2 regions of the Novosphingobium sp. MBES04 genome follow, and region 1 is predicted to be linked to the other one. Evidence: predicted binding sites of a transcription regulator. Region 1 holds the regulator's gene; the other holds the start of a gene.
The links. Region 1 encodes LexA, which represses DNA repair genes until DNA is damaged. Its sites were predicted from a motif close to GTTCCNCNCTTGTTCT; they were not measured.
Positions count from the first base shown of each region.

Region 2: the regulator LexA is predicted to act here: its motif matches at 864-879, upstream of MBENS4_RS08690 (three-Cys-motif partner protein TcmP).

Region 1 covers NZ_DF850489.1:841,198-860,512, reverse strand. Annotated here, with positions in the region: gene secG (preprotein translocase subunit SecG) at 11-403, opposite strand; gene tpiA (triose-phosphate isomerase) at 631-1,389, opposite strand; gene MBENS4_RS17705 (peptidylprolyl isomerase) at 1,834-3,804, shown strand; gene trpE (anthranilate synthase component I) at 3,858-5,405, shown strand; gene MBENS4_RS17695 (phosphodiester glycosidase family protein) at 5,402-6,238, shown strand; gene MBENS4_RS17690 (anthranilate synthase component II) at 6,235-6,831, shown strand; gene trpD (anthranilate phosphoribosyltransferase) at 6,828-7,838, shown strand; gene trpC (indole-3-glycerol phosphate synthase TrpC) at 7,853-8,644, shown strand; gene moaC (cyclic pyranopterin monophosphate synthase MoaC) at 8,842-9,339, shown strand; gene MBENS4_RS17670 (molybdopterin molybdotransferase MoeA) at 9,336-10,583, shown strand; gene lexA (transcriptional repressor LexA) at 10,706-11,389, shown strand; gene MBENS4_RS17660 (ComEC/Rec2 family competence protein) at 11,417-13,648, opposite strand; gene gltX (glutamate--tRNA ligase) at 13,725-15,194, shown strand; gene MBENS4_RS17650 (citrate synthase) at 15,208-16,491, shown strand; gene MBENS4_RS27640 (sensor histidine kinase) at 16,478-18,004, opposite strand; gene MBENS4_RS17640 (hypothetical protein) at 17,994-18,965, opposite strand; gene MBENS4_RS17635 (hypothetical protein) at 19,001-19,315, opposite strand, start outside.
Region 2 covers NZ_DF850488.1:1,995,151-2,006,875, forward strand. Annotated here, with positions in the region: gene MBENS4_RS25310 (hypothetical protein) at 66-551, opposite strand; gene MBENS4_RS08690 (three-Cys-motif partner protein TcmP) at 911-2,044, shown strand; gene MBENS4_RS08695 (DUF5131 family protein) at 2,044-2,808, shown strand; gene MBENS4_RS08700 (class I SAM-dependent DNA methyltransferase) at 2,920-5,664, shown strand; gene MBENS4_RS08705 (hypothetical protein) at 5,703-6,032, shown strand; gene MBENS4_RS08710 (hypothetical protein) at 6,314-6,844, shown strand; gene MBENS4_RS08715 (DEAD/DEAH box helicase) at 6,841-8,913, shown strand; gene MBENS4_RS08720 (GIY-YIG nuclease family protein) at 8,906-10,102, shown strand; partial or broken gene MBENS4_RS08725 (hypothetical protein) at 10,485-11,725, opposite strand, start outside.

The DNA.
Region 1 (19,315 bases):
CGCGAAGCTCTTACTGCTGCGCGGCTCCGGCGAGCGGATCGTCGTTCGCGGGGGCCGCTGCGGCGCCCGCCTCCGATTCGCCACCAGCCGAGCCGGCGAGCGGGTCCGCCGGGGCTTCCTGAGCCGCCGGTTCACCGCCACGCTGCAGCGAGGTATCGATATCGCCGACGCTGTTGGCGTCGACCGCCATCGCGGCAAGAAGAATGCTGAGAACCACGAAGAGACCGGCGAGGATCGAGGTTGCCCGGGTCAGGAAATCGGCCGCGCCGCGCGCCGACATCAGGCCGCCGGGGTTGCCCCCGCCGCCGACGCCAAGGCCACCGCCCTCGGACTTCTGAACCAGGATAACACCGACCAGGGCGGCAGCTACCAGCGCCTGGACGACGGTCAGGAAAACAAACATCAGCTCGATCTCAGCTCTTCTCAACGGGCCTGCAAACAAGATCACAGACCGCAATCACAAGCGGCGCAGATAAGCGCAACGCCCCCCGAACGCAACCCGGCCCGGACACGGGATTCGACATGCAGCGCCGCGCAGACACGACGACCCTGCCGCCCTCACCCGGCCTTGTCCACGCGCGGGCGCGAGCAAGTACCGGAAGATCAGGCGCTTACTTCGTCACCTACGGCTCAGTCGGCGGCCAGCGTGGCGGCCGCGCCAACGATGGAGAGGAAGCTCTCCGCGCTCAGGCTCGCCCCGCCGACGAGCGCACCGCCCACCTCGGGGACCGAAAGCAGCTCGGCGGCGTTCTCGGCCTTGACCGAACCGCCGTAGAGGATGCGCACGCCCGTGCCGCTCTCACCGTAGAGCTCGACCAGCTTGGCGCGGATCGCGCGGTGCATCGCCGCGACATCCTCGACCGAGGGAACGCGGCCCGTGCCGATCGCCCAGATTGGCTCGTAGGCCACGGAAAACTTTTCGGGCGCCTGTTCGCCCTGCGGGCACGAAGCGGCGACCTGGGCCGCGACGACGCTTTCCGCCTCGCCTGCATCGCGCTGCGCTTCGCTTTCGCCCACACACAGGATGACGCCCAGGCCCGCGGCGATGGCCGCGTCCGCCTTGGCCTGCACGTCCGCGTCGCTTTCGCCATGCAGCGTGCGGCGTTCGGAGTGGCCGACGATGGTGAAGTCGGCACCGGCGTCCTTGAGCATCGGGGCGGAGATGTCACCGGTGAAGGCGCCGCTCTCCTGGATGTGGCAGTCCTGGCCACCAACGCCAATGATTTCAGCGGCATCGCGTGTACGGTAGATAAGCGTCGCGGGCGGCGCGACGGCCACCTGAACCCTGGGGAAACGTCCCGCGGCACGGTCGATCGCGCGCACTTCGTTCAGCATCGCGCGCGTGCCGTTCATTTTCCAGTTTCCGACGATGTAAGGCAATCCGGCCATCTTGGTCCCTTGATCAAATCGACGACACACCGAGCGAATCCCGCAGACAGGGGAATCGGAACGCCGTTGTAGCGGGGCGCTGCTAGGCCAGCACTAGCGGATTTGTCAAAGCCGGGGGAGACTTCTCTTTCCACTGCGCCCAATTCGGGACCGCCCAGGAGCCACGACTGCACGCGCCGGAAACGAGCCCCCGGAATATTCGCACGAACGAGCAAGCAAGCCCCTATTCATCAAGGCCGCGCCACCACGGGGCTCTGTCGCACCGCACCCGCGCGTCCGAAACCACAGGAATCGGGCGCAAAGCGATGCGATGCCATTGCAGGACGGCGAAAGCCCCCCTAAAGCCTGCGCCATTTCCCGCCTCCTGCATGAAGGCCCCTGCCCCGGCAGGTGGCCCCGGGCAGGAGCGCTTCACAGACCGCTCAGTCAACGGCCGGACAGGACATGCTCAGCTTCTTCAGATCGTTCATCAAGTCCAAGATCGGCGCGGCCATCGCGCTGGTCGTGCTCGGCGTCATCGCCCTCGCCTTCGCCAGCGGCGACATCGCCGGCATCCAGGGTGCGGGCAACGCAGGCGATGCCAACACCGTGGCCAGCGTCGGCGACGAAACCATCGACGCCAATGAACTGGCACAGGGCGCGAACTCCGCGCTGCGCCGCGTTCAGCAGAACAACCCGCAGGCCTCGATGAGCCAGCTGCTCGCGCAGGGCGGGCTCGACACGATCCTCGACGAGCTGGTCCAGCGCACCGCCTTCTTCGCCTTCGGCAAGGAGCACGGGATCGTCGCCGGGGACCGCCTGGTCGACAGCGAGATCGCGCAGATCGCCGCGTTCCAGGGCGTCGACGGCAAGTTCGACCAGAACACCTTTCGCCAGGCGCTCGCCCAGCAGGGCCTCTCCGAGAAGGCGCTGCGCGAAGACATCGCGCAAGGCCTTGTCGGCCAGCAGCTCGCCAGCCCGGCGCAGTTCGGCGCAAAGATGCCCGCCTACATGGCCAAGCGCTACGCCGCGATGATCGACGAGACCCGCAGCGGCTCGGTCCTGGCCCTGCCCTCGATGCTGTTCGTGCCCGAGGATGAGCCCGACACGAAGACGCTCAAGGCCTTCTACGACGGCCACACCCAGAACTTCATCCGGCCCGAGCGCCGCATGATGCGCTACGCGCAGTTCACCATCGATTCGGTGGCGGCGCCCGCCGCCCCCACCGACGCGCAGATCGAAGCGGCCTACAAGGCCAACGCCGCGCGCTACGCCGCCAAGGATGACCGCCGCATCACCCAGGTGATCGCGCCGACCGAGGACGCGGCCAAGGCCATCGTCACGGCCGTCAAGGGTGGCAAGACGCTCGAAGCGGCCGCCACCGAAAAGGGTCTCTCGGCGGCCAAGCTGGAATTCTTCAGCCGCAAGGACCTCACCGACCAGTTCGCCAAGCCCGTCTCCGATGCGGTCTTCGCCGCCAAGGTGGGCGAGCTTGCCGCTCCCGCCAAGTCGGCGCTGGGCTGGCACGTCGTGCGCGTCGAGGAGGAAAGCACCAAGCCTGCGCGCACCCTCGCGGACGCGCGTGACGAACTCGTTACCGAGCTCGAAGCCGATGCGAAGCGCAAGGCGTTCGCCGCCAAGCTCGAAGGCATCGAGGACCAGTTCGCCGACGGTGCGAGCCTGCCCGAAGTTGCCAAGTCGCTGGGCGTCGAGGTCGAGACCACCGGCCCCGTCACCGCCGATGGCCGCATCTACGGCGAAATCGACAAGAGCGTCGATGAGGGCCTCCAGCCGCTTCTCGCCACCGTCTTCAAGATGCAGCAGGAGCAGCCCCAGCTCACCCAGATGGGCCAGGGCCAGAACTTCGAGGCGAACCGTCCCTTCGTGATCTACGACGTGACCGAGATCACTCCTTCCGCGCCCGCGCCGTTCGACGACATCCAGGACGACGTGAAGTCGGCCTGGGCGCTCGACGCCGGTTCGAAGGCGGCCAAGGCCGCCGCGCTCAAGGTGCGCAAGGCCATGGCCGGGGGCAAGACCATGGCCCAGGCCATGAAGGACCTGGGCAAGCGCCTGCCCCCGATCGAGGAGCTGGGCATGTCGCGCGCGACGCTCAGCCGTGCGCTCCAGGAAGGCCGCCAGGTGCCCCCGCCCGTCTCGCTCATGTTCCACATGACCAAGGACAGCGTGAAGGTGCAGTCGGCCGACGGCGAGCGCGGATGGTTCGTGGTCCAGCTCAAGGACATCAAGGCCGGCAAGGTTCAGTCCGACGAGATGATCGCGCAGGCCCGCCAGGAACTGGGCGCCCAGATGGGCAACGCCTTCGTCACCTCGCTCGGCCATGCCGTCGCCGGGGAAATGAAGGTCGAGAAGAACGCCGCGACCATCAAGGCCGTGCGCGAGCGCCTGGGCGGCACCACCCAGCCCGGCGCCTGATCGCCCCACTACCGTCCCTCGACACACCATCCGATAACGAAACCAGCAGGACCATGACGACACAGCGCCAGACCAGCAGCGATGCCATCCGTACCGACGCCCAGACGCGGCTCTCGAACGGAAAGCCCGCGCTGGTCTGGCGCCGTCTCGTGGCCGACACCCAGACCCCGGTGGGCGCCGCGCTCAAGCTGTTCGAGGACGGCCGCGGCGACTTCCTGCTCGAATCGGTCGAAGGCGGCGCCCAGCGCGGGCGCTACAGCCTGCTCGGCCTCGACCCGGACCTGGTCTTCCGCGCTCAGGGCCACGAGGCCCAGATCAACCGCACCTGGAAGAGCGACACCGAAGCCTTCACCCCTCTTCCGGGCGACAGCCTGGTCGAACTGCGCGCACTGGTCGAAAGCTGCCGCATCGACGTTCCCGCCGAACTCCCACCCGCGCTCGCCTGCGTGGTCGGCTATTTCGGCTACGAGACCATCGGCCTTGTCGAGAAGCTGCCGCGCGCGCCGCAGAGCGAACTCGACGTGCCCGACATGCTCTTCGTGCGCCCCTCGATCCTGCTCGTCTTCGACAGCCTGGGCGATGAGCTCTTCTGCATCGCCCCGCTCTGGCCCGAGAGCGCGGCCGACCCGGCCCGCGCCATCGAGGCCGCCGAGGACCGCATCGCCGAGACCCTGCGCCGCCTCAACGAGCCGGTGCCCGCCAGCCCCGTCCTCACCGACCTTCCCGAGCCGGTCCAGACCCCGGTCCTCAAGCCCGGTGAATACGAGGCGATGGTCACCCGCGCCAAGGACTACATCACGGCGGGCGACATCTTCCAGATCGTGCTCGCGCAGCGCTTCACCTGCGAATTCCCGCTGCCTCCGCTCGCGCTCTACCGCGCGCTGCGCCGCGTGAACCCCTCGCCCTTCCTCTACTTCCTCGACCTGCCCGGCTTCGCCGTCGTCGGCTCGAGCCCGGAGATCCTCGTGCGCGTGCGCAAGGATGAGGACGGCCAGCCGCAGGTCACCATCCGCCCGATCGCGGGCACCCGCCCGCGCGGCAAGACCGAGGCCGAGGACAAGGCCAACGAGATCAGCCTGCTCGACGACCAGAAGGAACGCGCCGAGCACCTCATGCTGCTCGACCTTGGCCGCAACGATGTCGGCCGCGTCTCCACGGCGGGCTCGGTCGAAGTGACCGACAGCTACACCATCGAGCGCTACAGCCACGTCATGCACATCGTCTCGAACGTGGTCGGCACGCTCGACACCAGGACCCACGACGCCATCGACGCGGTCTTTGCCGGTTTCCCGGCGGGCACCGTTTCGGGCGCGCCCAAGGTCCGTGCCTGCCAGATCATCGCCGAGCTGGAGCCGGAAACGCGCGGCGCCTACGCGGGCGGCGTCGGGTACTTCTCGCCCGACGGCTCGCTCGATTCGTGCATTGTCCTGCGCACCGGCGTGCTCAAGGACGGGGTGCTCCACGTCCAGGCTGGCGCAGGCATCGTCGCCGACAGTGACCCGACCTCGGAACAGAACGAGTGCCTCCACAAGTCGGGCGCGCTCTTCGCCGCCGCACGCGAGGCGATCCGCATCGCCGGGGAACCGGGCTTCGGGCAGTGAACCGCGCACGGGCGGCTCTCGCCCCCGCTGCGCTGGCCCTGCTGCTGCTTGGCGCGTGCGCCTCGTCGGACGAACCCGCCGAGGCCCCGCCGCCACCGGCCTGCGAAAGCGCACGCTTCGAGGGCACGGCCTTCGTGCACTGTACGGCCGTCCCCGGACGCCACGCGATCCACACCGTGCTCGCGCCCGAGAACGGCGCACCCTACCGCACGCTGAGCCAGCTCGCCGTCAGCCGACCCGAGGGCAGCGCCCCTGTCGCCTTCGCGATGAATGCGGGCATGTACGACAGCGCAGGTCAGCCCATCGGCTATTACGTCGAGGAGGGCGAGCGCCTCCACGCGCTCAACACCAACGAGGGGCCGGGCAACTTTCACCTGCTGCCCAACGGCGTCTTCTTTGGCGATGCCGAGGGGCACTGGCGGGTGATGACGTCGGACGACTTCGCCGCGAACGTCACGCACCGCCCCGCCTTCGGCACGCAGTCGGGCCCGATGCTGGTAATCGACGGCAAGCTGCACCCGGCCATCGATCCCGACGGCACCTCGCACAAGCTGCGCAACGGCGTGGGCGTCGATGCGACGGGCCGCGCGCACTTCGTGATCGCCGAGGAGCCCGTCTCCTTCGGCAAGCTCGCCCGCTATTTCCGCGACGACCTGCACTGCGCCAACGCGCTCTTCCTCGACGGCTCGGTCTCCTCCTTGTGGGACCCCGAGCATGGCCGCCTCGACACCGGACCCGAGCTTGGCCCCTTGATCGTCGTCGAGAAACGCGCGAAGGCGCAAGACACACAGACGCAAGGCGCACCGGCGCACGGCCAGAAGGCAAACCCATGATCCTCGTCATCGACAATTACGACAGCTTCACCTGGAACCTGGTCCATTACGTCATGGAACTGGGCGCCGAGGTGAAGGTGGTGCGCAACGACAGCCTCACCGTCGAAGAGGCGCTGGCCTCGGGCGCAAAGGGCTTTCTCGTCTCGCCCGGCCCCTGCACCCCGAACGAGGCGGGCATCAGCCTCGACCTCGTCGGCGCGGCGGCCGAGAAGGGCCTGCCGCTCCTGGGCGTGTGCCTGGGCCACCAGTCGATCGGCCAGTTCTTTGGCGGCAAGGTCGTGCGCGGCGGTCTGATGCACGGCAAGACCTCGACCATGACGCACGATGGCACCGGCGTCTTTGCGGGGCTCCCCTCGCCCTTCATGGCGACGCGCTACCACTCGCTGATCGTCGAGGACATTCCCGCCTGCCTCAAGGTCAACTGCCGCTCCGAGGACGGCCACGTCATGGGCTTCGCGCACGAAAGCCTGCCCATCCACGGCGTGCAGTTCCACCCCGAATCCATTGCGACCGAGCACGGCCACGCCATGCTCGCAAACTTCCTCGCGATCTGCGGGATTGAGGCGAAGCTTCCCGAAAGGTTGAGCGCGTGAGCGCCCTCACCCAGCTTCCCGATACCGCCAGGGCCATTGCCGAGGACGAGGCGCACGAGGCCTTCGGCGCAATCCTCGACGGCAAGGTCGACGATGAGGTGGTCAAGGACTTCCTCGTCGCCCTGTCCGAACGCGGCGAGACGGCGAGCGAGATCGCGGGCGCGGCGCGCGCCATGCGCGAACGCATGATTCCCATCGACGCGCCCGAAAACGCCATCGATGTGTGCGGGACGGGCGGCGACGGGCACCACACGCTCAACGTCTCGACCGCGGTCAGCCTGGTCGTCGCGGCCTGCGACGTGCCGGTCGCCAAGCACGGCAACCGCGCGGCCAGCTCCAAGGCGGGCGCGGCCGACACCCTGGAGGCGCTCGGCATCGACCTCGACCGCGCCGCCGAGACCGCCGAGGACACCCTCCGGGACATCGGCATCGGCTTTCTCTTTGCGGCCAAGCACCACCCCGCGATGGGCCGCATCATGCCGATCCGCAAGGCCATCGCGCGCCGCACGATCTTCAACCTGATGGGCCCGCTTGCCAACCCGGCCAACGTCTCGCGCCAGCTGGTCGGCATCGCCCGTCCGGCCTATGTCCCCATTTACGCCGAGGCGCTGGCCCGGCTCGGCACGGTCCACTCAATGGTCGTCTCGGGCGACGAGGGCCTCGACGAGCTCAGCCTCGCAGGTGGCAACGAAGTCGCCGACGTTGCGGGCCGCGACGTCGCGATGAAGCGCGTGACCGCCGCCGAGCTTGGCCTGTCGAGCGCCCCGGTCGAGGCCATCCGCGGCGGAGACCCGGCCTTCAACGCGCAGGCCCTCCGGAACCTGCTCCAGGGTGAACCCGGCGCCTACCGCGACGCCGTGCTGCTCAACGCAGCTGGCGCGCTGATGGTCGCGGGCGAAGTCGAGAGCTGGACCGAAGGCGTCGAGGAAGCCGCCGAGGCCATCGACAAGGGCCTTGCCAACGCCCTCCTCAACTGCTGGATCGCCGCGACCAAACCGCGCGGCTGACAACAGGGAATCTCATGTCCGACAAGCTGACCGAAATCTGCGAGACCAAGCGCGGCGAAGTGACCGTGCGCAAGACCCTCTCGACGCTGGACGAACTCGACGCGCAGGCCTCCTTCCAGAGCGCGCCGCGCGGCTTCGAGGCGGCGCTGCGTACCAAGGCCCAAGGTGGCTTCGCGCTCATCGCCGAGATCAAGAAGGCAAGCCCTTCCAAGGGTCTCATCCGCCCCGACTTCCGGCCCGCCGAACACGCGAAGGCCTATGAAGCGGGCGGCGCGGCCTGCCTCTCGATCCTTACCGACGCGCCCTACTTCCAGGGGCATGAGGATTTCCTTGTCGAGGCCCGCGCCGCGGTTTCGCTGCCGGTGATCCGCAAGGACTTCATGATCGACCCCTGGCAGGTCGCCGAAGCCCGCGCGATCGGGGCCGACGCGATCCTCATCATCGTCGCCGCGCTGGACGATACGCAGATGGCCGAGATCGAGGCCGCCGCGCACGAACGCGGCATGGACTGCCTTGTCGAAGTTCACAACGAAGTCGAGATGGAACGTGCAAGTCGTTTGAAATCAAGGCTTATTGGCGTCAACAACCGCGACCTCAAGCGCTTTGTCACCGACATCGGCATCACCGAGCGGCTCGCCCCGCTTGCGCCCGAGGGCGCGCTCCTGGTCAGCGAGAGCGGCATCAACCGGCACGAGGACCTCGTGCGCCTGTCGGCCTGCGGCGCGCGCACCTTCCTGGTCGGCGAAAGCCTGATGCGCGAGGCCGACGTCGAGGTCGCCACCCGGCGCCTCCTGACCGGCGCCTGAAGAGCGCGAAAAGGGGCTGTCCTACACCGCCGCGATCTGCGAGGATCTCACGCAATGACGCCCCTTCGCGCCTCCTTCCCGACCCTTGCCGAGATGCCGCAGGAAGGGGGCCGGACAGTTGGCCCCCTAGACTGTGTCAACTGTGTCAACCTCATGTCCCCTCCCTGTCATTTCCCCTTGCGCCAAGGACCCCTCTCGTGAGCTCATCGCTTAGCCATATCGACACGGACGGCACCGCGCGCATGGTCGATGTCGGCGCCAAGGCCGAAACCCGCCGCCTCGCGGTGGCCAGCGGCACGATCACCATGACCCGCGAGGCGCTCGACGCCGTGCGCGCCGGCGATGCCCCCAAGGGCGACGTGCTGGGAACGGCGCGCATCGCAGGCATCCTCGCGGCCAAGAAGACCGCCGATCTCATCCCGATGTGCCACCCCCTCCCCCTCGATGCGGTGAACCTCGATTTCACCTTCGAGAAAGAGGACGAGTTCACCGGCTCCATCCGCGCCACCGCGACCGCCTCGATCACCGGCAAGACCGGCATCGAGATGGAGGCGATCACCGCCGTCTCGATCGCGCTTGTCACGATCTACGACATGGCCAAGGCGCTCGATAAGGGCATGGTCATCTCGGATATCCGCCTCGTCGAGAAGCAGGGCGGCAAGTCGGGCCACTGGAAGGCGCAAGGGTGGGTATGAGCACCGCGCCTTCTCCCGACACGCCCGTCATGACGCCCCCGATCCCGCTCGAAGAGGCACAGCGCCGCCTCCTTGCTCTCGCCGATCCGATGCGCCGCGAGCATGTCGACATGACAGGCGCCATCGGCCGCTATCTTGCAGAACCGCTGCTCGCCCGCCGCACCCAGCCCGCCGGGCACCTTTCCGCGATGGACGGCTACGCGGTCACCGATGGCGATCTTGCCGGCCCCTGGACCATCGTGGGCGAAAGCGCCGCCGGGCACCCCTTCACCGGCACCATGGCGCGCGGTGACGCGGTGCGCATCTCGACCGGCGCGCTGCTGCCTTGCGACGCCGCCGCCGTGATCGTGCAGGAAGATCTCACGCGCAGCGACGATGCACTCGCGCTCACCGGCTCAGGCCCCAGCCCGCAGGATCGCCACGTGCGCCGCCTCGGCTCGGACTTCGTGACCGGAAAGGAAGTCCTTCCCGCCGGAACCCGCATCGGCCCTGCGCAGATCGCGCTCGCCGTCTCGGCCGGGCACAGGCACCTGCCCGTCTTCCGCGCCCCCGAAGTCGCGATCATCGACAGCGGCGATGAGCTCTCCTCCGACCCGGAGAACTGCGCCACGCACCAGATTCCGGCGAGCAATGGCGCCATGCTGGAGGCAATGGTCGCCGGGCTCGCAGTCCAGACACGCCGCATCGGCCCGGTCGGAGATACGCTCGACGCGCTGCTCGGCGCCTTCGACGAGGCCGCCCATGCCGACGTCATCGTCACCAGCGGCGGCGCGTCCGTTGGCGACCACGACCTCATCCGCCCCGCGCTCGAAGCCTGGGGCGCGAAGCTCGACTTCTGGCGCATCGCGATCAAGCCCGGCAAGCCGCTCCTCGTCGCCACCCGCCCCCGCTCCCAGCGCCGCCAGATCATCATCGGGCTGCCCGGAAATCCGGTCTCCGCGCTCGTTACGGGGTACCACTTCCTGCTCCCGCTGCTGCGCCGTCTGATGGGCGCGATCGACCCCACGCCCATGGCCGTGACCACCCGGCTCGAGGGCGACCTTCCCGCAACAGGTGCGCGCCGCGAGTTCCTGCGCGGGACGTGGGACGGAGAATGCGTGCGGGCCGTGCGCGTTCAGGACAGCGGCGCCCTGGGGGCGTTGGCGGGGAGCAATGTCCTTATCGACCGTCCTGCGAACGGACCGGAAACACCGTCTGGCGCAAACGTGCGCATCTACATACTCCAGAATGGCGGTATCGCTTGACGTGGGAAATTCTGTTGCTTAATTGTTCTCAAAATGTTCACAAGTGGAACATCAAGAAGAACAGCTGATGCGCGGGAAGCCGAATTTCCGTGTGCGGCACGCGCAGGAAAGAGGCAGCGAACATGTTGACCCGCAAGCAGCACGAATTGCTCCGGTTCATCCAGACCCGGCTTGACGAAACCGGCATTTCGCCCAGCTTCGAAGAAATGAAGGACGCGCTGGACCTCAAGTCCAAGTCGGGCGTGCACCGACTGATCTCCGCGCTCGAGGAACGCGGCTTCATTCGCCGCCTGCCCAACCGCGCCCGCGCGCTCGAAGTGCTGCGCCGCGCCGACGAAGGTGGCCAGGCGGCCCCTGCTGCCGGATCGAATGTCATTCCTTTCACCAAGCCCGAGGCCGCGGCTCCCGCATCGGCGCCCGATGTGATCGAGATCCCCTTGCACGGACGCATCGCCGCGGGCGTCCCGATCGAAGCGCTGGAGGACCAGGCGATCCTGCCCGTTCCCGCCGCGCTTCTGGGCGCGGGTGAACACTATGCGCTGGAGGTCTCAGGCGATTCGATGATCGAAGCGGGCATTCTCGACGGCGACTTCGCCCTCGTGAAGCGCACCGAAATCGCCAACGATGGCGAAATCGTGGTCGCTCTCGTGCGCGGCGAGGAAGCGACGCTCAAGTACCTGCGCCGTGAAAACGGCATGATCCGTCTCGACCCGGCCAACGCGGCCTATGAACCGCAGATCTATGCGGCCGACGAGATCAAGGTGCAGGGCAAGCTCGCAGGCCTCCTGCGTCGCTACTTCCACTGAGCCAACCGGATCGCAGCGCCACGCGCGCTAACGATCCGGAGACGACGGTGATGGCATGGGCGGGATGAGGTCCTGCAGGGACATCTGTCCTTTCCGTCCACGCCACCATCCATGCCTGCCCTGCCCCTGCGCGACATTGCGCACCGCGCCGCGCGACAGATCAACGCTCAGGCCTCCTGTCTGGCTGAGCGTCCCCCGGTCAGCCTTGAACCAGCGCGGCCGGCATGCCCGCGGCAGCCAGCGATCCGAAATCACGATGTCAGCCCGGTCACAGGCGGCGGCCAGTTCTCTTTCGGGTACGATGTCCCGGCTCCTCGACAACAACACGGTCGCTGCACGCTCCCGCATCTGCAAGGTGATCGAACAGAAATCGGCGTTACAGCGCGCGCCCGGATGATCGGGGAGGTAGATCGCCTCCCCGCGCAGCCCCGCATTCTCCTGGAAATTGTCACGCACATAGTCACTGCGCGTGTCGCGCAGCAGCAGCAGCCTTGGCGCATCACGCCCGGCCGTCCGCTCCACAACGCCTACGTTGCGGCCATCCCCGGCGATCAGCAGATCAGGCGGTGCCTGATTATAGAGGACAAGAGAGCCCACGACGCAGGGGAGAGCGCCCAGTAGACGCGCCTTTCCGACCAAAAGGGCCAGCCAGAATCCTCCGGCAAGGAACAACGTGAAGGCCACCTCGCCCATGCCCGGCACCAGCGTCACCGCCCCCGGCTGCGCCGAGACCCAATGCGCCAGTCCCAGCACCGCATTGATGGTCCATCCCACGACGGCCCAGAGCGGCGCACCAAGGGACACGATATCGGCCGCCAGGGCCAGAACCACTCCGGGCATGATCACAAAGGTCGTCAACGGAATTGCGACGAGATTGGCCAAGGAGCCGTAGAGACCGGCCTTGTGAAAGTGGAACAACGCAATCGGCATCAGGGCGAGCTCGATCACCAGCCCGGTCAGCATGAGCATGCCGAACCAGCGCACGCCGCGCATCCAGGCAGGTTCCTCGCGCGGACCGAGGAAATTGCGCACGGGCGCAGAGGTCGACAAGGCCACGATGGCAAGGACAGCGGCAAAGCTCATCTGGAAGCTGGGTCCCACCACAGCTTCAGGCCATAGAAGCATGACGGCGAATGCCGCCACTGCCAGAATTCGCAAGGACAGTGCCTCGCGCCCCAGTGCCAGGGCACCAAGCACGAGCAGCGCCGCGATACACGAACGAACCGTCGGCACCTGCGCGCCGGTCAGCAGCGTATAGCCAATCCCCCCCAGCGCTGCGAGCCCGGAGGCCAATACCGGCAACCGTACTCGCAGTGCCAAGGCGGGCCACAAGGCGAGCGTGCGCACAGACAGGAAATAGATCAGACCAATTACGGCCGTCACGTGGAGCCCGCTTATGGCCAACAGATGCGCGAGGCCGGAATCGCGCATGGCCTGCGCATCGTCGGCCGTGATGCCGCCCCGATCTCCGGTCACGAGCGCCACCGCAATGCCATTCGCCCGCTCATCAACCTGCTCACGAACATGGCCAGCCAGTCCCCGGCGTATTCGGGCCAAAGACGCTTCCCCTCCTTCCGCTGGCTCCAGGACGGTGACGGGCTTCAGGATCGTTCCCGAACCGGCAAGTCCGGCAAACCAGGCCGTTCTTGCAAAATTATAACCACCCGGGAGCAGCGGCGCTGCCGGCGGCATGATCCGCGCCTCAAACTGGATGAGACTGCCCTCGCTGATCTGCGCCGGTCGAACAGATTCGCCCTCGGACAGCTCATCCGGCAGGTTGAGCCGGATCTTGAGAGCACGCCCGCTTGCCTGGTCGCGCGTGGCGACCACCAACCGGCGGCGCGATTGGGCCGATTGCGGCTCCACCGCGAGCACCCTCCCCGTGAATGCTCCATACAAAGGCCGCTCGATGGGAGGTGTTCCCACCATCATGGAGCGGCCCCAGATCAGGACGCAGCCCGCCGCCACCATCAGGGGCACCCAAAAAAAAGCTTGCGAGACAGTTTGAAACGCACCACATCGCCGCCAGCAAACTCGGGTCGCCAAGCTTGCTGCACAGCACAACGCAATGAGGCCTGCCCATTGGGACGGCTTCGGAAGCGCAAACCATGCCGCGATGCCGGTCCCGAAAGCCACGGAAAGCCACGGGACAGGATCACGACACGATTGCGAAAGAAATCCTTCGATTGCCGCCAAAGCACTCGACAAGTTGCGTTCGCTGTTCCATTGCCGACCCCGCAATGCAGCGTCTCCGGACATGATGTCCGGGCCCACAATTTTACCGGGTCGGGTGACCTCGATCGCCATGACCGGAATAGGACAGAAGGTGATTGGAATGGCAAGTGGAAGTGCAACGAGCGGATCGAGCGGCACCAAGGCCGTCGTTACGCGCTTTGCTCCCTCGCCGACCGGCTTTCTGCATATCGGCGGTGCCCGCACCGCGCTGTTCAACTGGCTCTTTGCCCGCCACCACGGTGGCAAGTATCTTCTGCGCATCGAGGACACCGACCGTGCCCGCTCGACCGATGCCGCGATCGAGGCCATCTTCGACGGTCTTTCCTGGCTGGGACTGAATGGTGATGAGGAACCCGTGTTCCAGTTCGCCCGTTCCGAGCGTCACGCCGAAGTCGCCGCGAAGCTGCTGGAGGCCGGACAGGCCTATCGCTGCTACCTGACCAGCGAACAGCTCGCGGAACGCCGGCAGAAAGCACAGGATGAGCGACGTCCTTTCCGCCTCGACAGCGAGTGGCGCGATGCCGACGCTTCGCAGTGGCCGGATGATCAACCCTACGTGGTGCGCGTCAAGGCGCCGCGCGAGGGCGAGACCACCATCGATGACCAGGTCCAGGGCCCGATCACGGTTCAGAACCGCGAACTCGACGACTTCATCATCCTGCGCTCGGACGGCACGCCGACCTACATGCTGGCCGTGGTTGTCGATGACCGCGACATGGGCGTTACCCACGTCATCCGCGGCGATGATCATATCAACAACGCGTTTCGCCAGCTGGTGATCCTGCGCGCGATGGACGAGATCGAGGGTGGCTGGGAAGACCCTGTCTACGCCCACATTCCGCTCATCCACGGCGCTGATGGCGCCAAGCTTTCCAAGCGCCACGGTGCGCTCGGCGTCGATGCCTACCGCGACGAGATGGGCCTCCTGCCCGACGCGGTCTTCAACTACCTGCTGCGCCTCGGATGGGGCCACGGCGATGAAGAAATCATCAGCCGTGAGCAGGCTGTCGAATGGTTCGACATCACCAATGTCAACAAGGGCGCCTCGCGGTTCGACCTCGCGAAGCTGCAAAATCTCAACGGTCACTACCTGCGCGAAGCGAGCGACGAATATCTCGCCGATCTCGTTCTGCTACGGCTTGTCGCTGCCGGATACCCGGACGCCGACAAGGCCCTGCTGGCACGCGCCATGGCCGAACTGAAGGTCCGCGCGAAGGACCTCAACGATCTTGCAGAAGGCGCTGTTTTCCTTTTTGCCAAACGTCCTCTCACTATGACCGAGAAGGCGCAGAAGCTCCTGACCGACGAGGCGCGTGAGCGTCTGGCCGCGATCCACGAGCGTCTGAGCGGGGAGCCCGAATGGACCCTTGAGGCTTTGGAAGCCAACCTGAAGGCAATGGCCGCAGAGCTCGAACTGGGCCTCGGCAAGCTCGCACAACCCCTGCGGGCGGCCCTGACGGGTCAGACAACGTCGCCAGGGATTTTTGACGTATTGGTACTTCTTGGCCGGGACGAAAGTCTCGCGCGCATCGCAGCGCAGGCCGGGGAGCATACCGAGACACAAGCATAAGGAGTAAGAACTGGTGGGTGATCAGGTTAAACTGAGCGCGGACGGCGCGGATTTGGAATACCCCGTCCTCAAGGGCAGCGTGGGCCCGGAAGTCATCGACATCCGCAAGCTCTACGGCCAGACCGGTAAGTTCACCTTCGACCCCGGCTTCACGTCGACGGCAAGCTGCGAATCCGCGCTGACCTACATCGACGGTGGCGAGGGCGTCCTGCTGCACCGCGGCTACCCGATCGGCCAGCTCGCCGAGAGCTCCTCGTTCATGGAAGTCAGCTACCTGCTGCTGAACGGCGAACTGCCGAGCCAGGACGAGCTCTCGAACTTCGAGTACACGATCAGCCGTCACACGATGATCCACGAGCAGCTGCGTCACTTCTACCAGGGCTTCCGCCGTGACGCGCACCCGATGGCCATCATGTGCGGTATCGTCGGCGCCCTGTCGGCTTTCTACCACGACTCGACCGACATCACCGACCCCGAACAGCGCAAGATCGCCAGCCATCGCCTGATCGCGAAGATGCCGACGATTGCGGCCGCTGCCTACAAGTACTCGGTCGGTCAGCCGATGCTCTACCCGGACAACAACCTGTCCTACACGGGCAACTTCCTGCGCATGACCTTCGGCGTTCCCGCCGAGGAATATGAAGTGATCCCCGCCGTTGAAAAGGCGATGGACCGCATCTTTATCCTGCACGCCGACCACGAGCAGAACGCCTCGACCTCGACCGTGCGTCTCGCCGGTTCGTCGGGCGCCAACCCGTTCGCGTGCATCGCGGCCGGCATCGCCTGCCTCTGGGGCCCGGCCCACGGCGGCGCAAACGAAGCGTGCCTCAACATGCTGCGCGAAATCGGCACTCCCGACCGTATTCCGCACTACATCGAGCGCGCCAAGGACAAGAACGATCCGTTCCGTCTCATGGGCTTCGGTCACCGCGTCTACAAGAACTACGACCCGCGTGCGACGGTCATGCAGTCGACCGTGCGCGAAGTCTTCGAAGCGCTCAACGTTCAGGACCCGCTCTTCGAGACCGCCATGCGCCTCGAGGAAATCGCCCTCAACGACCCGTACTTCATCGAGAAGAAGCTCTTCCCCAACGTAGACTTCTACTCGGGCGTCGTACTTTCGGCGATCGGCTTCCCGACCGACATGTTCACCGTGCTCTTCGCCCTTGCCCGCACCGTGGGCTGGGTTGCGCAGTGGAACGAAATGATCTCGGATCCCGGCCAGCGCATCGGCCGTCCGCGTCAGCTCTACACCGGCCCGACGCAGCGCGACTACGTGCCGCTCAGCCAGCGTTGAGCAGGCGGTCAGGATCTGACCATCTGAACGAAGAGGCCTCCGCGAAAGCGGGGGCCTTTTTCGTTGCTTTCATACTTTTTGTGGAAGAGCGCGCGGCTCCGGTCAGCCCAACTTCGTGCAGCAGCGCCGTCAGCGCGCGTCGGGATCTGCGGGCACGGTCAGAATGAAGCGCGCGCCGCGCCCCGGTTCGCTCTCGACCGTGAGATCGCCACCCATGGCCCGGGCGAGGCGGCGTGAGATGAACAAGCCAAGGCCCGACCCCCCCATCGCCCACGCGCCCCAGACGCTCGAACTTGTCGAACACGCGCGCCTGCTGCTCGGGCGAGATACCCGGCCCCTCGTCGGCCACGATGACCTGGGCGTTCGCCCCGTCGCCTTCCAGTCGTATCCAGATCTGCGAGCCTTCCGGGGAATAACGGATCGCATTGCCGATCAGGTTCAAAAGCACCTGCAGAACCCGCCGGAATTCCGCGATGGCAGGCAGTGTCTCGCCGGGTTCGGGCGCGATCAGGGCGATACTCTTTTCCCGCGCTCGTACATTGAGGATGCCCGCCGCCTGGCGCGAGACTTCGCCCAGGTCGATCTGGTCCGGCGCGGTCTGGAAGTCGCGGGATTCGACGACTTCGAGGTCCGAAAGATCGTCGAGCAGGTCGAGCAGAAGCTGCCCCGCGCTCGAGATCTCACTGGCATAGCCCGCGTACGCATCGGGCAAGGGACCCGCCATGCGCGTGCGAATGGTCTCGGCATTGGCAATGATACGGGCAATGGGCTGGCGCAAGACCGGGGCCAGTTCCTGCCCGACCAGCCCACGCCGATTGCTCGGCAGGGCCGCGCCTCCCACCGAAGCCGCTGCCGTGGGAGCCGGAACATCCGAAACCAGCAGGAGTTCGAAGCCCGCCGGATCGAAACCCGGTTGCATCGCCGGAAGCAGGCGCACCTGAAATGGGCGCGAAGAGGCGGGCACGATCACCCGGCTGCCATCGAGCAGCCGCCAGTGAAGTGGTTGATGGTGGGTCACATTTTCAGGGGGCAGGAAATCGGTCCAGAGCCGTCCGATGCCGTTCTCCATGGCCGCGGCGAGTTCGCGCAATTCCGCGCTTTCCGTCTCCACGGCAAGAATACGCTGCCCGGCGTCCAGGCGGGCCGTCAGCTCGGCCAGATGACGGTCTGTCGCGGCTCTCCGCGCCTCGCTCGCCGTGGAATCCTCGGAAGGCTGGGGCGCGCTGCGCCAATTGCGAATGCGGATATCGCAGCCCTGCCCACCATCGCGCGGCTCGGCTTCGACCCAGGCCGTGACGATCTCGCCGCCATCATGCGCCGACACGGCGCGGGCCAGGCGAAAGCCATAGCGCCTGGCCTTGCGCACCAGCTCCATCAATTCGGGAACGGCGATGGGCCCCGGCAGCTGTCCGCCGCAACGAAGGTGCAGACCGGCCAGCGGCTCGTCGGCGCTCAGCAGGCAGTCCTGGGCATCGCTTTGCCCCCGCGCGAGAATGGTGCCGTCAGAACGCATCGACGTGCCCCCCAACCGAATTGAGAATGGCCGCCGCACGGTCCGCACCAATACTGCCAAAGCCTTCGGGAAGCAGGACATCGGGATGCAAAGCCAGAAACTCCTGCTCGATTGCCCCGGTTTTCAGACCGGCAGCCCGAAGCGAGAGGGCCAGTCGGGCCATCTGCCCCTCATGTGTCGAGAAGATAACGTGATCGCGCTCCTGCCCCGATGCGAGACCCAGCGCACTCAGGAAAAGGGCCAGTCCCGCGCTGCAGACGGACAGGGCCGCGTGTGCGCCCCCGCCAAGGGCCAGGATAAGCTGCGCGGCCAGCCCGATGCGGGAGGCCCCTTCATCGAAGCGTGCACGCACTTCGGCAGCCGCGCGCTCACAGTCCGCTGTCCAGCGCGGATTCGCGCCGTCCAACTGGACCAGGGCCATCAGCACGGCATGAAGAAGTTCCCCCGGCAGTTCGACAAGCGGCAGGCGCATGCGACGCTGCGCCTGCCCCCACCGCGCCTGCGCGGCGAGGAAGCGCATGGCCGTGTCCTGGGTTTCCGGGTCGTTCGAGGAAATCAGGGCCTGCAGCAAGGGTGGTACGACAGGGTCGAGAGCATGGCGTGCCTGGAGCCGCTCGGTCAGCTGCCATTCAAGCGCGAGCCCGTGCAGGTGCGTAAGCAGTTGCGGATTGTCGATGAGAGCCTGCCCCAGAAGGGCCGTCTGCGTCCCCTGATCTGCCAGCGAGTCAGGATCGCTTCGGCAAGACATGAGCGCAGCCATGAGCTGGCCCGCCAGATCGCCCACCATGCCGCGAACACGCGCAAGGATCTCATCGCTGAAAACCGAGTTGTCCTGGGCGCTTATGAGGTGTCTGAGAATGGGCAGCATCGTTTGCGCCGAGGCATCGCCTCGCGCAAGTTCCTCTCCCATCATGCTTTCCAGCTGACGGGCCCCATCCCTGAAGGCTGCCTGGTCGTTCATGCCATGTGCCTAACCCGGCCTTGGTTAATTCGAGGTTATACTCCCGCTCGTTTCGCCAGGACAAGTTCGGCCACGAGAATCGACAGGGCGAGCACCTGCACGACGCCGAGGACCTGCCCGAAGGTCGCGCCCAAAGCGAGAAGCAAGGCCAGCACGGCGCGGTCACTGATGAGAGCCCCGGCCCATCCTTCCAGGATCCTTGGAGCCAGCGCGATGACGAGAAAAAGCGACGCCGGCACATAGAGCCAGTGCAGGATGTCCTGACCGGGCAAACGCTCGGCCGCAAGCAGGACGAGACCGGCCAGAACAACATCGACCAGCCATACCATCGCGTCCGCCCGCTCGATCGC
Region 2 (11,725 bases), on a different contig from region 1:
GTCGATTGATTTTAATCCACGGGACACGAGGTTCCGAATACTTACGTCAATGATGATTGCCGTATTTACGACAACGCGCGTTCCTTTTCTATCTGCGACTCACGCAGCGGAGCCAGAATGGCGGTGAGTTCCTCGCGAGCGCCCGACGGGAACGTCCATGCAGACCCGTTCCACTTCGCGCCTTTGATGGTTTTGAACGACTGCACGAGACCGGGGCTAAAAGGTGACGAGATGATCCAGAGGCCGTTGCGCGAATAACACCGAAACCCGCGAACTTCCGGCAGAGGGTCTCGTGCGGCTTCGTCGTCGAGTGCCTTCAGTGTGGCGGCTTTTGCCTCGGCCTCATCAGCAAAGATTGCCTCGACCCTTTCGACCGCTTCTGCAATTCGCTTTCGATAACGTACCGAGACAGACCAACTGCGCTTATACCCGCAATATTTCGCACCCGGTAATCCCTTCACAACCTCGATTGCATCAGGATTGTACCGGAACGAGATATGAAGGCGGCTGCCATGTTCCGTTAGAGTTACACGCTCGGTCTGAGGTTGCATTAGAAAAGCTCACGTCAAATCGTCGCAACGACGCGACGAGACGCACTGTAGACGCACCCCACCCACCAAGTCAAAATATTTTTAAAAAACTACCATTTTTGCATATAGTGACATTTGAAAAGTTTGTCTACCACTTTTTACGAGATAGGTGATCGCTTATCGTGGGCGAGAATGCTGAACCCAGATGGCTGGCCTTTCAGGAGATGACATCCACGCGCATTCGTAATCTTCCAACATTCGATAGCGTAGAGACAACCCGCGCCTCTGCGGCGCACGGCGGCACCATGTGAAGGAATCGCCAAACAGGACTTTGTTCCCCTTCTGTTTTCGGGTAAGTCTGGTGTGAAAGTGAGGGGCGAATGGGGCAATCATTCTTTGACGAACAGCGGGACCAGTCGCTCGTAAAAGCTGCGATAGTCGCGAAGTATTTCGATGCGTGGAGCCGAGTGATGATCGCGAACGCCGCAAGAGGCATTCGGATCTCACGCCTCGCCTACATCGATCTTTTCGCTGGGCCGGGGCGGTATAAGGATGGTGCTAAGTCCACCCCCTTGATGGTGCTTGAACGGGCGATAGCCGATGAGGCGCTATCGAAGTTACTTGTCCCGATGTTCAACGATGCCGACCCCGAAAATGTAGCGTCCTTGCAATCCTGCCTCGATAGTCTGCCGGGGAAAGAGCGGCTGAAAAATGCGCCGCTGATTCTTTGCTCCGAAGTGGGCAAGGACGCAGAATCAATGTTCACAAGGGCACGGAATTGCCCGACTTTTTCGTTCATCGATCCTTTCGGATACAAGGGATTGTCGCGAGGCATCATCCAGTCCGTCATCAAGAACTGGGGGTGCGATTGCGTATTTTTCTTCAATTACAGCCGGATCAACGCAGGCATCAACAACGATTCAGTACGCCACCATATGGATGCACTGTTCGGATCAGAGCGCATCTCCCGCATGCGCGCTGCGTTGATCGACCAACTGCCGCATGAGCGTGAGGTGTTTGTTCTGGAAGAATTGGCTCAGGCCCTGAAAGAGCTTGGCGCAGAATATATGCTCCCTTTCCGTTTCCGCCGACCTGACGGCAGCCGCACATCCCATGCGCTGGTGTTCGTCACAAAGAACCCACTCGGCTACCGAATCATGAAGGACATCATGGCCGGGGAAAGCTCGACTGAGGATCAAGGCGTTCCATCGTTTGAATATTCCCCGGCAGACGCACGCTGTCCGCTCCTCTTTTCGCTAAACCGGCCTCTCGATACGCTCGCGGGCGAACTGCTCTCACGCTTTTCAGGACGCACGATGTCCATGAAGTCGATCTTCGAATCTCACCATGTCGGCACGCCATTTATCGAGCGGAATTACAAGGCCGTGCTTGGTCAAATGGAGGTCCAAGGTAAGATCGTCGCAAATCCCCCCGCGCAATCGCGACCAATGCGGAAGGGCGAGCGCACCTTCTCCGAGAAGACCATGGTAACTTTCCCCAGCAGGGCTGCATAATGGGAAGTTCATCGTCTATCGAGTGGACCGATGCGACATGGAATCCCGTGGCCGGTTGCACCGTCCTTACGGCAGGTTGCACGAACTGCTATGCCATGCGGATGGCCGCACGCCTCGAAGTGATGGGGCAAGCGAAATACGCGGGCACGACACGCCTATCAGGTAAGCGGCGGGTCTGGACAGGTAAAGTTGTGCTTGACCGGCATGCCCTTTCCGCCCCGCATGGGTGGCGCAAAGGGCGGCGCGTGTTCGTGAATAGCATGTCTGACTTGTTCCACGAGGCGGTGCCCGCCGATTTCATTCAGGAAGTCTTTGCGGTCATGCGAGCTACCCCCCGGCACATATATCAGATTCTCACCAAGCGCGCAGATCGCCTGCTGGAATTGTCTCCGCAGCTTGAGTGGAGCGATAACATCTGGATGGGCGTAAGCGTCGAGAATAACGATGTTCTTTGGCGAGTTGATCGTCTCCGCGAAACGGGAGCCCACACGAAATTCTTGTCCTGCGAACCACTGCTGGGCTCGTTGAAGGAGCTATCACCAAGAGGCATCGATTGGATCATCGCAGGCGGGGAAAGTGGCCCCGGAGCGCGTGAAATGGATGTCGAATGGGTGCGTGAAATTCGTGATATCTGCGTTTCCGGAAAAACCGCGTTCCACTTCAAGCAATGGGGCGGGCCGGTGAAGTCAAAGACAGGCCGAGTGCTGGATGGTCGGACTTGGGACGAGATGCCGGGTGGGGCACTCATGCCTGAAAGTGTATGATTGCCCATTCGAGCACCTGAAGCGCCACATATTCACGGAAAATCGGTGCCATCCGGGATGAGTTCTCAACGAGACCTTGGCCGCTGATATGTGCGCCGATAAGGTGCCCACATGAATCCCGTTGAGATCGAAGAAGCCGTATCCGCCCTTGCGCTTGAGCCGTTTGACCCGGCTGAGTTCCCGTTCCAGTTCCTGACGGCATTCGGGAACAAAAACACGACGATTCAGCGTCTTCGATCCGGTTCGACCAATGCATCGGATGTCACGGGTGGCGTGCTTCAGCGCAACAATATCCACCTCGCAGCATGCGCTCTCGGTGAGGTTGAGGCCACGCTGGCGACGCTGCGCGACAGCCCGAAAACAGCGACGGCAAAGGCCAAGTTCGTCCTCGCCACAGATGGGGATTCCTTCCAAGCGGAAGACCTGTCGGGAGGAGGCACCGTGGCGTGCGCCTATTCCGAGTTTCCCGATCACTTCGGCTTCTTCTTGCCCCTCGCCGGGATCACCACGGTCGAGCAAATCCGGGAAAGCTCGTTCGACATCAAGGCGACCGGGCGGCTCAACCGGCTCTATGTCGAATTGCTCAAGGACAACCCCGACTGGGCAAAGGCCGAGCGCCGCCCGGACATGAACCACTTCATGGCGCGGCTGATCTTCTGCTTCTTCGCCGAGGATACCGACATCTTCCTCGGCGAGGGCCTGTTCACCAAGACGGTCGAGCAAATGAGCGCGCGGGATTCCTCAGACACCCACGCGGTCATCAGCGAACTGTTCCGTGCGATGGACACCAAGATCGTTAACCGCGAGGCGGCGAAGATACCCCGTTACGCGAACCAGTTTCCCTATGTGAACGGCCAGCTTTTCAGCGGGTCCGTGGAAGTGCCCCAGTTCAGCAAGATCGCGCGGTCCTACCTCAACCATATCGGCAGTCTCGATTGGCAGAAAATCAACCCGGACATTTTCGGGTCGATGATCCAAGCAGTGGCCGACGATGAGGAGCGCGGTGCCCTCGGCATGCACTACACCAGCGTGCCAAACATTCTGAAGGTGCTGAACCCGCTGTTCCTCGACGATCTCCGCGCAAAGCTGGAAGATGCGGGCGACAACTCGCGCAAGCTCCTCAACTTGCGCAGCCGCATGGCGCGTATCCGGGTGTTCGACCCCGCCTGCGGTTCGGGCAATTTCCTCGTCATCGCCTACAAGGAAATGCGGGCCATCGAGGCAGAGATCAACAAGCGACGCGGCGAGCCCGACCGCCGTACCGAAATTCCGCTGACGAATTTCCGGGGCATCGAACTTCGCGATTTCCCGGCTGAGATTGCCCGCCTCGCCCTCATCATCGCCGAGTATCAATGCGATGTGCTCTATCGCGGTCAGAAGGAGGCGCTGGCCGAGTTCCTGCCGCTGAACTCGGATAACTGGATCACCTGTGGCAACGCCTTGCGGCTCGACTGGCTGAGCATCTGCCCGCCTACCGGGACTGGCGTGAAAGTCCGTGGCGATGACCTGTTCAAGACGCCACTCGATCAGTCCGAGATCGACTTTGAGAACGCGGGCGGGGAGACCTACATCTGCGGAAATCCCCCATACAAAGGCCGAAACAAGAAGGATAATGACCAAAAAGATGATCTTGCAAGATTGCTGGGGGCGAGGACGCAAAAGCACAAGAGCTTAGACTATGTGGCCGGATGGCTAATTAAGTTAAGTGACTACATGGCCGCCGTTTCTAAATCAAGTGGCGCGTTGGTGGCTACAAACTCAATTTGTCAGGGGGAGCAAGTTCCTATCCTCTGGCCAATTATTTTTTCCGCAGGAAACTCAATATTGTTCGCTCATCGCTCCTTCAAATGGGCAAATCTTGCATCTCAGAATGCAGGAGTGACCGTCATTGTTGTCGGATTATCTCGAACAGCCGACTTTGATCGATACATCTTCGAGGATGGGCAGCGTCAACGAGTGGATGTAATTGGACCGTATCTGGTCCAAGGCACAACACAGGTTATCGAACCAAGGCAAAGACCTATGGGCGAACAGCCGCAGATGTTTTTGGGAAACATGGCGAAGGACGGGGGGCATCTCATATTTGAGCAACGAGAGAAGGACTGGCTTCTGCATGAAAATGCCGTCCCTCAACAATTCGTGCGCGATTTTTGGGGTGCGTATGAGATGATGCGCGGAGTTCCTCGTTGCTGTCTATGGCTGCTCGAAGCGGACTTGGATGAGGTAGAGAAAAATCCATTTCTGGCTCAGCAGATTGACAAAGTGAAAAGATTTAGGCTGGAAAGCAAGGCTCCTTCTACCCAGCAGAAAGCTAAAATCTCGCATAGATTTGTTCAGTTGTCGCCAGCGAATGGGCAAATTGCGATTGTCGTTCCCGCGATAACCTCCGAAAATCGGGATTATCTTCCTGCGACTCTCACGCAGGATAAGGCGGTCATAGGTCATAAGTGCTACGCAATTTATGACGCCCCGCTTTGGAATCTCTCCCTCATCGTTTCTCGGCTTCATTGGGTATGGATCGGCACCGTTTGCGTTCGCATGAGAACTGACTTTTCCTATTCGAACACACTTGGCTGGAACACCTTCCCGCTCCCCAAGCTCACCGAGCAAAACAAGGCCGACCTCACCCGCTGCGCCGAGAACATTCTGCTCGCCCGGGAGGCGCATTTCCCGGCGACCATCGCTGACCTCTACGATCCGGAGGCTATGCCCGCAGACCTGCGCCGCGCTCATGAGGAAAACGACGAGGTACTCGAACGCATCTACATCGGTCGCCGCTTCCGCAACGACACCGAACGCCTCGAAAAGCTGTTCGAACTCTACACCAAGATGACCGCGAAGGGGAAAGCGGCGTGACGGAGCCAACGCGCGCACCGGGTTGGGATAAGAAGGCCGTGAACCGAATTGCGGCTGAGCAATACGGTGGCCTTGAACGCATGTTCGAGGCCCACGCATGGACCAAGCCCGAGAACCGCACCTTCGGGCAGATTGCACCCAAGTTCGCCAAGGCAACGTATGGTAGCATCAGCGCGTTCGAACTTGCTCATAGAGAAGGCGTTGACCGCAATGCCATGCTCGACCCGCTTGCGGCTACCACGGGCGAAGAGCCAGACGTCTGGCTGAAGAGTTTTTACGGATTTACACCGGAGGCATGGGGCTTCGTCGGCTTTGCCGACATGAGCAAAGTACAACCCTTGTCAGTAGGTCGAAGCCGGGCCTTCTGATGGTGATATATGGTACGGACAAGGCGGAGCCTGACGAACGAAGGCGCGTTCTCGGCGTACTCCAACTGTCACATCAAGTTTGCGAAAAGTGGGATTATTTGCGCCCAGAGATTGCGAAGAAAGAGCGGGCAGACCCATCACGGCGAGACAAGTGGGTCCATGCTTTGCGGATCGTAAGGGCATGGCGTGTCTCTCCTGAATCGAGACCGAGGATCGAGGAGTTCGCTCCTGACACTTACACTCCCGGTGGCGCTCGTGCCATAGGGGCCTATTCGCAGCCGATGAGCGCCAACGAGGTGCAAAACCTGCTAAAACTCGATTTGGTCGAAGTGCCGGTTTATGGCCAAGTGCCCGTCGATAGTATCCTGCCGCAGCCCGCAAAGAAGGCATTAAGGCCTAGCAAGCCGGGTCCAGTCTCTCAGAGTGGCTATACGGTGCGGGAAGCAGAGGGGCCTAAGCATCTCTATATCCTGCGAATGGGCGGCCCCATTCACGCCTTGCTCGGCGAAGACCCCGAGGAGGCACTCATCGTGAAGGTGGGCTTTTCCCGCAGTCCGGAAACGCGGTGTGATACACACAACAAAGCGCTGCCAGCGGGAACGTTCCGATGGACTGTATGGAAGACTACTTTCGAACCTGAGCGTGATCCACTCCCTTCCAGCCAGCACGCCATTGCAGGCGAGGACGCGATGAAGACGTATCTTGACGCTAAGGGCAAATCACTCGGTGGTGAATTCTTCCTAGCCTCGCCGAAGGCCATCAAGAAGGCTTGGAAGATCGGTGTTGAGACTGCGGAGAATTGGAAGCCATGACCACCTCGAAACCCATCCCCGCCGTTTCCTTCCAGACCGCCCGCACTGGGGCCTCGGCGAAGTCCAATGCCCTTGGCATGCGTCCCATGCAGGAGCGCGCCTACAACAAGCGCGGCGAGCAATACCTGCTAATCAAGTCGCCTCCGGCATCAGGCAAGTCCCGTGCCTTGATGTTCATCGCGCTCGACAAGCTACGCAATCAGGGGCTCAAGCAGGCCCTGATAGTGGTCCCGGAGAAGTCCATCGGCGGCTCCTTTGCTGATGAGCCCCTCAGTAACTACGGCTTCTGGGCCGACTGGGTGGTGAAGCCGCAATGGAATCTCTGTAACGCACCGGGGCCGGACGAGGACCGCGCCGATCCCTCGAAGATCAAGGCCGTGGGTCAATTCCTCGAAAGCAGCGACGAGGTACTGGTCTGCACTCACGCGACATTTCGGTTCGCGGTTGAGCGCCTTGGTATTGAGGCATTCGATAATCGTCTGATCGCGGTGGACGAATTCCACCATGTCTCTGCCAGTGCGGACAACCGCCTCGGCAGCCAGCTTGCCGAGTTTATCCGTCGGGATAAGGCCCACATCGTCGCGATGACGGGGAGCTATTTCCGTGGCGACGCGGTGCCCGTTCTGACGCCCGAGGATGAAGCCAAATTCGAGACCGTCACCTACACCTACTACGAGCAGTTGAACGGGTATGAGCACCTCAAGGCGCTCAACATCGGGTATTTCTTCTACACCGGCCGCTACCTCGAAGCGATTGAATCCGTCCTCGATCCGTCGAAGAAGACCATCGTCCACATCCCTTCCGTGAACTCGCGTGAAAGCACCAAGGACAAGGTGAAAGAGGTCGAGGAGATCATGGAGTACCTAGGGGAATGGCAGGGTGCCGATCCCCAAACAGGTTTCCACCGCGTGAAACTGCCCGACGGGCGCGTCATCAAGATCGCCGATCTCGTTGATGACAGCGACGCCGCCAAGCGCGGCAAGGTTCTGGCGGCGCTCAAAGACTCCGCGCACAAAAACGACCGCGATCATGTCGATATCATCATTGCATTGGGCATGGCGAAGGAAGGATTCGACTGGATTTGGTGTGAGCACGCACTGACCGTGGGCTACCGGTCCAGTCTCACCGAGATCATTCAGATCATCGGTCGCGCCACCCGCGATGCACCGGGGAAGGATACCGCCACCTTCACCAATCTGATCGCCGAGCCCGATGCCTCGGAAGCCGCCGTCGTCGGCGCGATCAACGATACCCTGAAGGCGATTGCCGCCAGCCTGCTCATGGAGCAAGTGCTGGCTCCTCGTTTCACATTCTCGCCGAAGGATTGCGGCCCACTCGAAGACTTCGACTACGGCCCCGGTGGCTACAAGCCCGGTGAGAACAATGTCGGTGTCCGGGAGGATACCGGCCAATTGCACTTCGAGATCAAGGGGCTGGTCGAGCCCAAGAGCACTGAGGCGCAGCGCATCTGTCAGGAAGACCTCAATGAGGTCATCACCCAGTTCGTGCAGGACAAGCCCAGCCTTGAGCAGGGTCTATTCAACGAGGAAACCCTGCCACAGGAACTGACCCAGCTTCGCATGGGCAAGATCGTGCGCGACCGTTACCCCGAGCTGAGCGCCGACGATCAGGAGGCCGTGCGCCAGCATGCCATCGCTGCCCTCAATCTCACGCAGAAAGCCAAGGCAATCGCGATGGGGACGGCGACCGATACCCCCGGTGAGGAGCGGGCCAACACTGCACTCATTGACGGCATTCGCCAGTTCTCGATGGATGTCCGCGATCTCGACATCGATCTCGTCGATAGCATCAACCCCTTCGCCGAAGCCTACTCGATTCTGGCGAAGTCGATGGACGAGAAGGTGTTGAAGCAGGTTCAGTCGGTGATCTCGGCGAAGAAGGTCAAGATTTCCCCAGAGGAAGCTCGTGACCTTGCCGAGTGGGCGCTGCGCTTCAAGAAGGAGCGGGGGCGCTTGCCGGATATCAATTCACAGGACGCTTGGGAAAAACGCCTTGCCGAGGGGGTTGCGGCCTTCGCCCGTTATCGCGCACAGGCAGCCAATGGTTGATCTCTCAGACGACGAACTGCTGGCCGAACTCGGTGTTGAGGTCGAGGCCCCCAAGGCTCGGACCTACACGCCGCGCCAAGAGCGGATCATTGCGGGCTTCGAAGATGTCATGCGGTTCTTCGAGGAACATGGCCGCGCCCCGCTTCACGGCGAAGATCGTGATATCTTCGAGCGCCTCTACGCGATCCGGCTCGACCGGCTGCGCGAACTCGACGAATGCCGGGAACTGCTGACCGATCTGGACAAGCATGGACTGTTTACCGGCTCCCAGACGGAGGAGCAGGCTTCCACGGCGGATATCGACGACGATGATCTTCTGGCCGAACTGGGCGTCGAGCCGACCAGCGAGGACGACATTCGTATCCTTCGCCATGTCCCGTCCGCCGAGGAGCGCCGCGCCGCCGAAGAAATCGCCAACCGCATCAAATGCACTGACTTCGACAAGTTCAAGGTGGTGTTCGAGCAGGTGGAACGCGACCTCGCCGAGGGATTGCGAGAGACCCGGCAGTTCGTGAAGGATGCGGGATTCCTCAAGGCCGACATCACCAAGGGTCAGTTCTTCATCCTCGGTGGGCAGGTCGCCTATGTCGCCGAGGTCGGAGAGACTTTCCGGGCACCGAACGGGGAGTTCGACGCGCGTCTTCGGGTCATCTATTCGAATGGCACCGAGAGCGATATCTTGCGCCGATCCTTACAGCGCGCGCTCTACAAAGACGAAGCGGGCCGTCGCGTCACGGAAATCGAGGCAGGGCCTCTGTTCTCCGCAGAGAGCGAAGACGGCGACCTCGAAAGCGGCACCATCTATGTGCTGCGCAGCAAGTCCGACCACCCCATGGTGGCTGAATACCGGGACTTGATCCACAAAATCGGCGTCACCGGAGGATCGGTGGAAACGCGCATTTCCGGCGCGGAGAAGTCCGCTACCTACATGCTTGCCGGGGTGGAGGTCGTCGCCACCTACAAGCTGTTCAACATCAATCGTGTGCAAATTGAGGGTCTCATCCACAAGGTATTCGCCAGCGCCATCCTCGATCTCACGATCCAAGATCGGTTCGGCAACCCGGTGAAACCGCGCGAATGGTTTCTCGTCCCGTTATCTGCGATCAACGAGGCGGTGGAGCGGATTCGCGACGGCAGTATCACGAACTACCGTTATGATCCGCAGCAGGCTCGGTTGGTGGAATGCTGAACGTTTCAGTGCGGGGTGAGCCCTTCACGAGAAGCGCCCTCCTCCGGGAGTGAATCCCCCGCTGTGGCCATAGTACTGCGAGGTCCAACCGACCTTCACGCCTTTCTTTTTTCGCCGCTTACGTACCGGTGGCTTGGGTTCATTCAGCCACCAATCGCATTTCGTCGTCTTGGATTTTGCACCCATCTTGTGGGCTAGTTCGCGAGGATCATCTTCTTTCTTCATGAAAGGAATTTATCAGGTAGGCGTTGACTGATTCATTATTTAAATAATTGGTGTTGATAATAAATTTATTGATTTTCCGTGTTGCTCGTACTTCTCTCACTTCGCCGGGACGGCCGTCCTCATTCAGCCACCCCGGCTTTCGATAAATCCTCAGGCCTTAGCCCCCATTACGCGCATTACGACGCTGGTTCTCATCCATCTGCAAGCGCCAGCGGTACCGAAGTTCGTCCATCGCAGACGGGCATGCGTGGATCGCCCGGAAGAGGGTCAGGTTGATGTGAAGCTCATGCTCCGCTCCAGCGTTGCGGGGGCCACGATTGCGACCACAAGACTGGTTGATGCTGTCCACGTGGGCGATGCGGCACAGATCATCACGGCCAAGTTTCGTGTTCAAGGCCTGATAAAGGCGATACTCATCCGGGTGCATCATCGAGACGAATTGGGTGATGTCGGCGGTATCGAGATTGTTTCGTCCACGAACCGCATACGCACTCGTGGCATTCGGCATATCCTTGAGCTTGTTGCCGATGACATGGACGTTACTGCCCATACAGGCCTTCGCGAGTTCAGGTATCGTCTCGGCATTCACGGAACGGGTCGCGTAGACGTCGATCTCATCGCGCCCGATAGAGGTCTTGGGCCTGAGATACCTGAGGTCAGGCGTAGCCAACTGGGCGACAATTGCAGGGGCCGTCTCCGTCGTCAGGAACACCATTCGGTTGGCAACTGGGGCATTGCCCTCTAGCCACCAATCCCGGTAGCGGATGTAGAATGCCTCGCCTTCGCACGCATAACTGGTGTGATCATGGTCCTTTAGCCCATACTCCATCGCGTCCCGAATGGTCACTTCCTCGAACGTGTCGAGCCCAGCCCGTAAGGCTCGCTGAGCATCAGGCCTGTCGACCATGTATTCCTTCAGGGTATCGGACTTAACGTGTTTCGCGTAGGCATGCCGCTGCCGCGCACTGTTTGCCGAAGACCAGACTTTCGGGGACGCATCCCGAAGGGATGACAGCCACCCCATCTGCCTCTTGGTATAGGCATCGACGAAGGTCTTGATCGAAACTTCGTCATGGACGAGCCAGTTCAAGTTCGATGTCCATTTCGCGCTAATGGGGTCAAAGGTTTCGTCGAAAAAGTCTCGGGAGAGCATCTGTCGCGTCACCGTGTTGTACGACCACTGTTGCGCTACGGCATGGACCGAAAACAGGACCGGCGTTCGGTTTCCGATCTCATCGAAAAGAGCCGCAAGGTCTTCACGCATCAGGCATACGACCTCGGGCTGGGCACGCAGGATAAGGCTCCAGAGCGTCACACCTTTCTCGTCGGCCTGATCCTGTGTCAGGATCGGATATCCGTGCGCCTTCGCGGTATCTTCGTAGAGACGAGAGAACGAAT